DNA from 2 places in the Arthrobacter sp. D3-18 genome. Region 1 is predicted to be linked to the other one. Evidence: riboswitches for the same ligand, from Rfam matches in the RefSeq annotation. Region 1 holds a riboswitch; the other holds the start of a gene.
What was found. A riboswitch is a leader RNA that binds a small molecule or an ion and turns the genes downstream of it on or off. The one in region 1 is predicted to bind glycine.
Positions count from the first base shown of each region.

Region 2: another riboswitch for glycine. It lies ahead of gcvP (aminomethyl-transferring glycine dehydrogenase); the one in region 1 lies ahead of gcvP (aminomethyl-transferring glycine dehydrogenase).

Region 1 covers NZ_CP096440.1:3,529,619-3,535,519, reverse strand. Annotated here, with positions in the region: gene M1D89_RS18340 (amidohydrolase) at 1-287, opposite strand, end outside; gene M1D89_RS18335 (cyclodeaminase/cyclohydrolase family protein) at 378-1,037, shown strand; gene M1D89_RS18330 (MFS transporter) at 1,088-2,638, opposite strand; gene M1D89_RS18325 (TetR/AcrR family transcriptional regulator) at 2,711-3,250, shown strand; glycine riboswitch at 3,344-3,441, shown strand; gene gcvP (aminomethyl-transferring glycine dehydrogenase) at 3,622-5,901, shown strand, end outside.
Region 2 covers NZ_CP096440.1:196,946-202,846, forward strand. Annotated here, with positions in the region: gene M1D89_RS02975 (purine-cytosine permease family protein) at 1-279, opposite strand, end outside; gene speB (agmatinase) at 276-1,280, opposite strand; gene M1D89_RS02985 (PucR family transcriptional regulator) at 1,467-2,981, shown strand; glycine riboswitch at 3,056-3,154, shown strand; gene gcvP (aminomethyl-transferring glycine dehydrogenase) at 3,290-5,901, shown strand, end outside.

The DNA of each region.
Region 1 (5,901 bases):
ACCGGCATGTCCTTGCCTTCATGATCAACACCCACAGCGGAGCTTGCATAATCCAAACCTGTTGCTTCCTTGACCGGCAGGGCATCCATGTCGGCCCTGAGCATCACCACCGGTCCAGGCCCATTGTCCATAACGCCCACAACCCCGGTCTTTCCGATGTTGCGATGAACGGTGAAGCCAAGATCTTCGAGATAGCCCGCGGCGATCCCGGCCGTTCGGGTCTCCTGGAAGGACAACTCAGGATGGGCATGTAGGTCCTTATAAAGCTCTTCGAGGTCAATGGTCATGAGTCTGCCCTTTTCATTCGACGCCTGGGTCTGGCCAGTGTATCCAGCCCGAAGCTGCAAAGGCCGGGAAGCCCCGGCACACTGGATGGCATGAACGATTCTGAATCAGTCACCACCCAGCAATCCACCGTTGAGGAATGGACTAAGGCCTTGGCGGAATCCACGGGCTCGCCAGGCGGGGGCGCGGGGACCGGGGTCATGCTCTCCATCGCGGCCTCCTTGACGTCCATGGTGGCCGGATATACCGAGGCGGAAGAGACCCAGCGCGAACAGCTGACCGGCATCCACTCCCGGGCGCACGAACTTCGACGAACTGCCCTTCAACTAGCCGACGACGACGCTTCCGCCTCCAACGCCTTCGGCGCTGCCTTCCGCCTGGACCCCGGCCCTGAACGCGACGACGCGATACATCAAGCATCCGTCGACGCTGCCAAGGCATCAGCAGTTCTGGGGGAGCGGGCCATCGACGCCATTGAAGACCTCGGCTGGCTCGCTTCCAACGGAAATCCGGCGCTGATCGCTGACGTCGTAGTTGGCTTCGGAGCCCTCCGCGCAGCAATAGCCGGAGCCAGAACCAACGTGAGCTTCGACCTCGCATCCCTGACCTCCGCAGGCGCCACACTCGAGGGAGTCAGGGAACAGCATCCAGAGCTATGGAATACGGTCACTCGGCTCAGCGACGCCCTCGACAGGATCGACGAACTAACCGCCGGCGTCGACAAAAAAGCGGCGCCGACCGAAGCTATCTAGCTTCAGCCGGCGCCGTGTTTACTACTACTGCGCCTTCGGCGCTGTGCCCGTTACTGCGCCTTCGGCACACGCCGGAGTACGACGGCGGCGAGCACTGCCGCGCCGGCCATCAGTACCAGCCCAATCGCCGCAGTGATGTGGACGCCGGACTCGAAAGCTGTCCGGGCGGCCACCGTCAGCGCCTCCGACAATGGGGCCGGAAGGGCAGACGCCGCATCAACAGCGCCTGCGAGCGTTTCAGTGGACTTGCCGGCCGCTTGCGTGGATACACCGTCCGGAATGATGAGGTTGTGCTGGTAGGAAGCAGTGAGGATCGACCCAAGCACCGCCGTTCCCAGGAGGGACCCCAACTCATAACCGGTCTCGGAAATAGCCGAGGCTGCCCCGGACTTGTCGGCCGGTACTGAGGCAAGGATGAGGTCGTTGGAGATGGTCTCCGCGGCCCCAACGCCCACTGCGAGTACGGTCAGGGCTGACAACAGAAACACGGGTCCGCTGCCGTGGTCACCCACAACCACAATCAGGTATCCCGCGGCGCTGAGCGTCAGGCCCGCGGCCACAACGAAACCAGGCCGAACGCGCTTGACCAGCGGCACCACCAGCAGGCCGGCGACGACAGTGGCCAGGAGAGCGGGAATCATCGCGATGCCGGCCTCCATGGGGGACTGGCCCTCAACAAGTTGCAGGTGCTGGGCGAAGAAGTAGATGAAACCCGTCATGGAGAAGAGGGACAGGACGTTCGCCACGATTGCGGTACTGAACACCTTGTTCTTGAACAAAGAGACGTCCAGCATGGGGCTCGCGATCCGCTGCTGGCGGCGAACGAAGATAATGCCCATCACTACGCCAAACCCCATGAAGGCAACCGCGGACGCCCCGAAACCATGAACCGCGAATTCCTTGATGCCGTAAACGAACGGCGCCATGGTGACTACGGACAGGACAATGCTGGGCACATCCACCCGGCCAGGATTGGCGTCCTTGGACTCGGGGATCAGCACCCGGCCGAAGGCCAGGAGCGGCAGGAGCAGGAAAGCCGCCACCAGGAACACGGCACCCCACCAGAAGTGCTCCACCAGCCAGCCACCGAAGATCGGACCAAGAGCGGCACCACCGGAGAAACCGGCGGCCCAGACGGCGATCGCGAGCCGACGCCGGTTGGGATCGGTGAAGATGTTCCGGATCAGGGAAAGGGTTGACGGCATCAGCATGGCGCCGAAGACACCCAGGCCCGCGCGGCCGGCGATGAGCCACTCAGCGGAAGGCGCGAAGGCCGTAGCAGCCGAAACCGCAGCGAAGCCCGTGCTGCCGATCAAAAGCAGCCGACGTCGTCCGATCCTGTCGCCCAAGTTGCCCATCGACACCAGCAATGCGGCGAGGACCAGCGGGTATGCATCAACAATCCACAGCAATTGGACACCGCCCACATCCAGGGAACGGGCGATTTCGGGCAGAGCGAAAGTGAGCGCGGTGTTGTCGACGGCCACCAGCAGCACCGGAAACATCAGGAGCGCCAGTGCCGTCCAGTCGCGCCACGGTGCTGCCTGGCCCTTAACGGGATGAGCGGAACGGGGTGCTTGGGTTGAGGACGGCGAGAACATGTAACTTACTGTACCGTCCAGACGGTACAGTTTCAAATAGAAGCCGGTAAGCCTTTAGGGAATGATGGATACATGCCACGAAAACCAGTTGCCCGGGACGCCGTCCTGGATGCCTTCGAAGCCCTCCTTATTGAGGTGGGGGAGCGTGCCGCCACGCTCGACGCCGTTGCCAAGCGGGCAGGCGTGTCCAAAGGCGGGCTGCTCTATCACTTTCCCAATAAGGAAGCGTTGATCGCGGCACTTCTGGAACGCCTGGACTTGCTCGCCCAAGAAGATACCGAACTGATGAAGGCTGCCCCCGATGGTTCAGCCACCTACTTCATCCGATCCTCGCTCTGGGCAGATACGCCCATGGACCGGGCCTTCGTCGCTGCCACAAGATTGGCCGAAGTTGCCCACGAGGAAACCCGTCGCAGGTTTGCCGCGATCCAGCAGCGGTGGTTGGACGTGCTCGCTGAGGACGTTGGGCCGGAGGTCGCCAAGGCCGTCAGCTACATGGGTGACGGCCTCTATTTCAACGCGATTTTTGAAGGCGGACAGGAGGGAGGCAACGCCGGGCGGGAGGCCGACGTCGAAATCCTGCTGGGAGTCCTTGAGCGGTTGCGGAAGTAGCGGGCCATCCATTTGCTGCAGGGCCCGGCACGTAGGACAATTAACACTCGTGGCGTGCCTTAAGCGGTGCCCACACACAACTGAACATGCCTTTGATCTGCGGCGGGAGAGTCCTGCAAGCAAGTGATGCAGGCGCCGTAGGAGCAAACCCTCCCCAGGAATCTCTCAGGCCCACGCACCGCCGCGGCTAGGCAACTCTGGAAAGCAGCAGGTACTCAGCCCACCTTCGGGTCGAAGAGTGCTGTGCTCACCGACGGTGCAAGCGATGGTTGTTCACGCAACGCGCGGAAACTCTCAGGTCCAATACAGAGCGGGGAGGAACCCAGCCGCTGTGGCGTCCCCAAACGCTGCCCAAGTAATGGAGTTCCTTCGTGACGGTTAGTTCTGCCTCCACCACCTTCGTCGATCGGCATATCGGCGCCCGCCGCCAGGCCGACATTGAGACCATGCTCAAGTCCGTCGGCTACGACACTGTTGATTCGCTGGTCGACACCGCCGTCCCGAACGACATCCGCCAGGAAGTTGCCCTTACCCTGCAGAACGCGCTGAGTGAAGTTGAAGTTCTGGCCGAGCTGCGCAAGCTCGCTTCCAAGAACAAGACGGCCGTTCAGATGATCGGCCAGGGCTACTACGACACCGTGACGCCGCCCGTGATCCGCCGGAACATCCTCGAATCGCCGGCTTGGTACACCGCCTACACCCCTTACCAGCCGGAAATCTCGCAGGGCCGCCTCGAAGCGCTCCTGAACTTCCAGACCATGGTCCAGGACCTGGTTGGGCTTCCGATTGCCAACGCGTCCCTACTGGATGAAGCAACTGCAGTGGCCGAAGCCGTGCTGATGATGCGCCGAGCCAACAAGAACAAGGCTGTCCAGGATGGCAAGACCGTCCTCGACGCTGACTGCCTCCCGCAGACCATCGCCATCGTCAAGGGGCGTGCCGAGGCGCTCGGCTTCGAAGTCGAGGTGGCTGACCTTTCCTTGGGTCTGCCGGAAGGTGCCATCAACGGCGTCGTCCTCCAACAACCCGGCGTTTCCGGCCGCGTGTTCGATCATTCTGCCGTGATTGCCGACGCCAAGGAGCGCGGTGCGCTGGTTACCGTTGCTGCCGACCTCCTGTCCCTGACCCTCATCACCCCTCCAGGCGAGCAGGGCGCCGACATCGCCGTTGGTTCGGCGCAGCGCTTGGGCGTTCCGCTCTTCTTCGGCGGCCCGCACGCCGCATACATGGCCGTCCAAAAAGGCCTTGAGCGTTCCATGCCCGGCCGTCTGGTGGGCGTTTCCAAGGACGACGCCGGTGTCCCCGCCTACCGCTTGGCGCTGCAGACCCGCGAGCAGCACATCCGCCGCGAGAAGGCGACGTCCAACATCTGCACCGCGCAGGCGCTGTTGGCCATCGTGGCCTCGATGTACGCCGTTTATCACGGCCCTGAAGGTTTGAAAGCGATCGCCGAAACCGCCCACGGCCACGCCCGCACGCTTGCAACGTCACTGAAGGCTGCCGGTGTCGAGGTCCTCCACGGTTCCTTCTTCGACACCATCACCGTCCGCGCTCCCGGCAAGGCTGCTGAAATCGTCGCCGCTGCCGAGGCCAAGGGCATCAACCTCCGAGGCATCGACGCTGACACGGTTGGCATCTCTGTTGATGAAACCACTACTTCCGAGATTGTCGCCGACGTCGCCTCGGTCTTCGACGCTTCAATACTTGAGTCCGCCGAAGGCTTCGCGCTTGAGGCTTCCGTTGAGCGTACGAGCGATTTCATGCAGCACCCGGTGTTCAACACCCACCGCTCCGAAACCCAGCTCCTTCGCTACATCCGTAAGCTCTCGGACCGCGACCTGGCACTGGACCGCACCATGATCCCGCTGGGTTCCTGCACCATGAAGCTGAACGCCACGGCTGAGATGGAAGCCATCTCCTGGCCGGAGTTCGCCTCCATCCACCCCTTCGCTCCGGATTCCCAGACCGAGGGCTGGCGCGAACTCATCACCGACCTCGAATCCCAGCTGACCGAGATCACCGGCTACGACCAGGTCTCCATTCAGCCGAACGCCGGTTCCCAGGGTGAGCTCGCCGGTCTGCTGGCCATCCGCGGATACCACCTGTCGCGCGGCGACGAGCAGCGCAACGTCTGCCTGATCCCCGCATCGGCCCATGGCACCAACGCAGCCTCTGCTGTGCTGGCGGGCATGAAGGTTGTGGTGGTGGCCACGGCTCCCGACGGCACCATCGACCATGTTGACCTCAAGAACAAGATCGAGGCCAACCGGGACGCGCTCTCGGCCATCATGATCACCTACCCATCCACGCACGGTGTGTACGACGCCGACGTCCGCGAAGTCTGCGATGCCATCCACGAGGCCGGCGGCCAGGTGTACATCGACGGTGCCAACCTCAACGCCCTGGTCGGCCTTGCACAGCCGGGTAAATTCGGCGGCGACGTCTCCCACCTGAACCTGCACAAGACGTTCTGCATCCCTCACGGTGGTGGCGGTCCGGGCGTTGGCCCGGTTGCTGCCAAGGCACACCTCGCGCCGTTCATGCCCGGTGACGCTGCATCGTGGACCGAAGGCAACGACGTCCCGATCTCGGCGTCCCGCTTCGGTTCGGCCGGTGTCCTGCCGATTTCCTGGGCCTACGTGAAGCTCATG
Region 2 (5,901 bases), 1.3 Mb from region 1:
CAATTGCGGGCCTTGGGCTGAGTGCAGCGCCATGAAGATGCCGCCCACCACGTTGCCGATGATGATTCCCACGATTGCCGGAACGAAGCCGAGGCCGAACACCGTGGTGGCGAGTCCGCCGGTCACGATGGTCATGATCATGATGTTGGAGCCGAACCAGATGGTGAAGAGGTCCCGGGCCTTGCCGTGCCGCTCATTCAAGGGGATGGGCTGGATGGTTTTGTCCTCGAGCCGGGGTACGTCCGTGGTGGGCCTCGGTGCCTCGGTGGAGGTACTCATGACGCGCTCCGGGATGCCGAAGCGAGTTCACGAACAGCCGTGTTGTCCGCTTTGCTGCGGTTCACCATGAGGCCGAGAAGGTCGAACACCAAGGTGGCCGCGGCCACCGTGGTGATGTCCGCATGGTCGTAGGCCGGGGCGACTTCCACGACGTCGGCGCCCACGATGTTGATGCCGTCCAGTCCGCGGAGCAAGGCCAGGAGCTCGCGGGAGTGGAGCCCGCCCATTTCGGGGGTTCCGGTGCCGGGTGCGAACGCGGGGTCCAGGACGTCGATGTCGATGGAGACGTAGACGGGGGTATCGCCGAGCCTGTCCTTCACGCGCTGGATAGCTGCCGGAACACCGATCACGTCCAAGTCCGAGCAACGGATGATCTGGAACCCGAACTCGTGGTCACGGAGGAAGTCGTTGCGGTCATAGACCGGTCCGCGGATACCCACGTGCATGGACTTGTCCTCCACCAGGAGGCCTTCCTCGAACGCGCGCCGGAAGATGGTTCCGTGCGTGATCGGCTGGTCGAAATAGGTGTCCCAGGTGTCCAGGTGAGCATCGAAGTGCAACAGGGCCACAGGGCCATGGACCTTGTTCAGGGCCCGCAGCATGGGAAGGGCGATGGTGTGGTCGCCGCCGATGGAAATGAGGCGCTTGTCCGCGCTGATCAGGGGCAATGCCTGCTCTTCGATCTCACGGACTGCCCGGGTGATGTCATAGGGGGTGCAGGCGATGTCGCCGGCGTCCACAACCTGGGCTTCGTACACCGGTTCCACGTCGAGCTCCGGGTGGTAGCCGGGGCGCAGGAGCCGTGAGGCCTCGCGGACTGCGGCAGGACCAAAGCGGGCGCCCGGCCGGAAGGAGGTTCCGCCGTCGAACGGTACGCCGACGATCGCGATGTCGTAATCCGGGACGCGGTCGATTTGGGGAAGGCGGGCGAAGGTGCCGAGGCCTGCATACCTGGGGACTTTGGTTGCGTCGACAGGACCGATGGGCTTGTGGGTTGTCATTGACGGATCCTTGGGTTGAGGGGTGCTCGCCGTTGAGCGGGAAGTAAGTAATTCCATTCTTGGTGACGTGGATCACCCCCGATAGCGGTACATTGACTACAAATGGCCGAGCCATTTAGACGAATGTCTAAGTGCCACTCAATCCGGCGGCAAAAGCCGAACAAACAGAAGGAATCGGGGCGGAAAATGGCGATCACCGTGGCTGAACTCATCGCCGAGCCGCAGCTTGGACTCACCCTGATGGCCGGACCCGGTGGCTTGGACAACCGCATCACCTGGGCCCATACCTCGGACCTGCCCAGGCTGTGGGAGTGGGTAACCGGCGGAGAGCTCATGATGACCAACGGCCTCTCCATTCCTGCCGACGCCGAAGGCCAGGTAGCGCTCGCCGAAGCTTTGATGGACAGCGGCGCCAGCGCGTTGGCGATCGGTGAGAAGATGCACGCGCCGCCGCTCACGAAGGAATTCCTGGAGGCCTGCAACCGCCTTCCGCTGCCCCTGATCAACATCCCGTACCCGCTGCCGTTCATCGCGATCGCCCGTTCGGTGGCCGAATCCTCGCTGCTCGAAGAGTCCCGCCGTTTACGGCAAACGGCCCGTGTTTACGACCTCCTCCGCACTGCGGGAGCTTCCGAGGACCATTGGCAGAGCCTCGTGCAAAGGCTCACCACCGAGCTCGATGCGGACCTGTTCGTGGTGGACCGGCGCTGCCTCCATCCGTGGCATCCCGATGGACAATCACTCCCGGTGTTCCTCGCCGAGGAGTGGGCTCCGCTATCCGGCCAGGCATCACTCGCCGGGAAGAACTTCCAGTGGCACCGTATCCGTGGCAGGCACGTGCTCACCATGGATATTCCCACCCATGCCAACGCGCTCCTAGTGGTGCTGCCCAACAGCGAACCGCACCCGGACGCCGTCGTGCTTCTTCACGCCGCAACCGTGCTGGGGCTGCAGCTTTCGCGCATCGTTTTGTCGCTGGAAGGGCGCCACCGACTGGCGGGCGAGTTCCTGCTGCAGGCCATGGATGGGCGTTTGGGCGCGGCCGAGATGGAGAGCCGGCTGGCCGGTTTCGAGGTTCCGCCACAGGATTTCCTGATCGCCTCCATGGCCAAGGCTGCCGGCCATAAAACAGCGGACGACGGCGACAGGCTGGCTAATGTTCATATCGAACTGTGGCGGCACGGGGTTGCGTCGGCCACGTTGAAGCGGAACAACAGGCTCCACGTGGTGGTCGCGGCCGACGTTTCTGGCGACGTCCTGGTGCACTGCGCCGGGGCGGATGCCGCCATTGGAATCAGTGCGCCTGCGGCCGTCGCCACCATCCAGCGCGCACTGCAGGAGTCCCTCTGGGCGCTCGGTTCGGCCCGAGCCGCCAACCTGGGACTGACCCGTTATGCGGAGGGGCCATCGTGGCTTGGACTCACCAGTTTCGAGGAAGGAACGGCGCTGGTGCGGCGTCTTTTGGGCCCAATTTTCGATTACGAGCAGGGCCAGGAAGGCGATCTCCTGGTCACCTTGAAGACGTATTTGGACTCGCAACGCTCTTGGCAAAAGACTGCTACGGCACTCTTCGCCCACCGGCAGACCATCATCTATCGAATGCGGAAAATCGGCGAACTGACGGGGCTGGACATGGGTGAAACGTCCACGATTGCCCAATTGTGGTTTGCGCTGCAGATCCATGAAGCGATGCATCAGTAGTCATACCTTGCTTGCGCATTTTCACAACAACCAGCTATGGTGTGAAGCGTGTCACCCAGGTGATGCAACGCTATTGATCTGCGGCGGGAGAGTCCTGCCGGTACATCCAGTCAGGCGCCGTAGGAGCAAATCCTCCCCAGGAATCTCTCAGGCCCATGTACCGCCGCGGTTAGGCAACTCTGGAAAGCAGTCCGGGTAACCGGGCTCACCGACGGTGCAAGCAGGCAACATTCCTGCGGAATCTCTCAGGTCCAATACAGAGCGGGGAGGAACCCACATCATCGTGGCGCTCACTGGGCGCCTGAATCATGGAGTTCCTCTTGACTGTTCAATCAACCCCCACCGCCTTCGCGGACCGGCACATCGGCGCCCGCCGCCAAGCCGACGTTGACACCATGCTCAAGGCCATCGGCTACGACTCTGTCGACGGCTTGGTAGACGTCGCCGTCCCCGATTCCATCCGCCAGGAAACTGCGCTCAAGCTGCAGGACGCCCTCACCGAGGTGCAGGTCCTTACCGAGCTCCGCAAGCTCGCGTCCAAGAATAAGACCGCTGTCCAGATGATCGGGCAGGGCTACTACGACACCGTGACGCCGCCGGTGATCCGCCGCAACATACTGGAAGCTCCCGCTTGGTACACGGCCTACACGCCGTACCAGCCGGAAATTTCACAGGGCCGCCTTGAGGCACTGCTCAACTTCCAGACCATGGTGCAGGACCTCACGGGACTTCCCGTAGCCAACGCCTCGCTGCTGGATGAAGCCACCGCCGTGGCCGAAGCCGTGCTGCTGATGCGCCGTGCCAACAAGAACAAGACTGCCAAGGATGGCAAGACTGTCCTCGACGCCGACCTCCTTCCGCAGACCATCGCGATCGTGAAGGGCCGCGCCGAGGCGCTGGGCTTCGAGGTTGAGATTGCCGACCTTTCGGCGGGCCTTCCTGACGGCGACATCAACGGCGTCGTCCTGCAGCAGCCCGGCGTTTCCGGCCGCGTATTCGACCACTCCGGTGTCATAGCGTCGGCCAAGGAACGCGGTGCGCTGGTCACCGTTGCAGCTGACCTGCTGGCGCTCACGCTCATCACGCCCCCGGGCGAACAAGGTGCGGACATCGCCGTCGGAACCGCGCAGCGCTTCGGCGTCCCGCTGTTCTTCGGTGGCCCGCACGCTGCCTACATGGCCGTGCGTGAAGGAATGGAGCGCACACTTCCTGGCCGCATTGTTGGTGTTTCCAAGGACAACGCCGGCGTCCCTGCTTACCGTCTGGCCCTCCAGACCCGCGAGCAGCACATCCGCCGCGAAAAGGCTACGTCCAACATCTGCACCGCGCAGGCTCTGCTCGCGATCGTGGCCTCGATGTACGCGGTTTACCACGGTCCGGAAGGCCTGAAGGCGATTGCTGAAACCGTCCACGGCCAGGCCCGTGTTTTGGCTGCGACCCTACAGAAGGCCGGCCGCGAACTCGTGTCCGAGGTCTTCTTCGACACCCTCACCGTCCGGGTGCCCGGCAAGGCCGACAAAGTCATTGCCGCCGCCGAAGCGCGCGGCATCAACTTGCGTCTGATCGATGCGGACACCGTTGGCGTCTCCGTTGATGAAACCACGACGCCGGAGGTCCTCTCCGCGGTGGCCGTCGCCTTTGGTGCCGGTCCGGTAGGGGACACCGCTGGGTTCGAGCTTCCCGCCAACGTGGTCCGTACCTCCGATTTCCTGCAGCACCCGGTGTTCAACACGCACCGTTCCGAGACACAGCTGTTGCGCTATATCCGCAAGCTGTCCGACCGGGACCTTGCCCTGGACCGCACCATGATCCCGTTGGGTTCCTGCACCATGAAACTCAACGCGACGGCTGAGATGGAAGCAATCTCCTGGCCGGAGTTCGCCTCCATCCACCCGTTCGCTCCGGACCATCAGACAGCAGGTTGGCGCGAACTGATCGAGGACCTGGAAGCTGACCTCACTGAGATCACTGGCTACGACCAGGTCTCCATCCAGCCGAATGCCGGCTCCCAGGGTGAGCTCGCCGGGCTGCTGGCGATCCGCGGCTACCACCTGTCCCGCGGAGATGAGCAGCGCACCGTCTGTTTGATTCCGGCATCTGCCCACGGCACCAACGCAGCCTCTGCTGTGCTGGCGGGCATGAAGGTTGTGGTTGTGGCCACGGCCGGTGACGGCACGATCGATCACGCAGACCTGGCCGCCAAGATCGAAGCCAACAAGGACGTCCTGTCCTGCATCATGATCACCTACCCGTCTACTCACGGTGTGTACGACGCCGACGTCCGCGAGGTCTGCGACGCGATCCACGCCGCCGGCGGCCAGGTGTACGTGGACGGTGCGAACCTGAACGCGTTGGTTGGCCTGGCCCAGCCGGGCAAGTTTGGCGGCGATGTTTCCCACCTGAACCTGCACAAGACGTTCTGCATCCCGCACGGCGGCGGTGGACCGGGTGTTGGCCCTGTTGCTGCGAAAGCTCACTTGGCTCCGTTTATGCCCGGCGACGCTAACAGTGCTGCTACTCCTGAGGACGCTGCCTCTACCGGTGTGGCAATCTCTGCCTCGCGTTATGGCTCTGCCGGTGTGCTCCCGATTTCGTGGGCATATGTGAAGCTCATGGGCGGTCAGGGGCTGACGGAAGCTACCAAGTCGGCGTTGCTGGCAGCCAACTACGTTGCTTCTCGCCTGGATGAGCACTTCCCCATCCTCTACACGGGCGAGGGCGGACTCGTGGCCCACGAATGCATCCTGGACCTCCGCGAATTGACCGCTCGCACCGGTGTGACGGCCGAAGACGTAGCCAAACGCCTGATCGACTTCGGCTTCCACGCCCCCACCCTCGCGTTCCCGGTTGCCGGCACCTTGATGGTGGAGCCCACCGAGTCCGAGGACCTGGCCGAGATCGACCGCTTCATCGAAGCCAT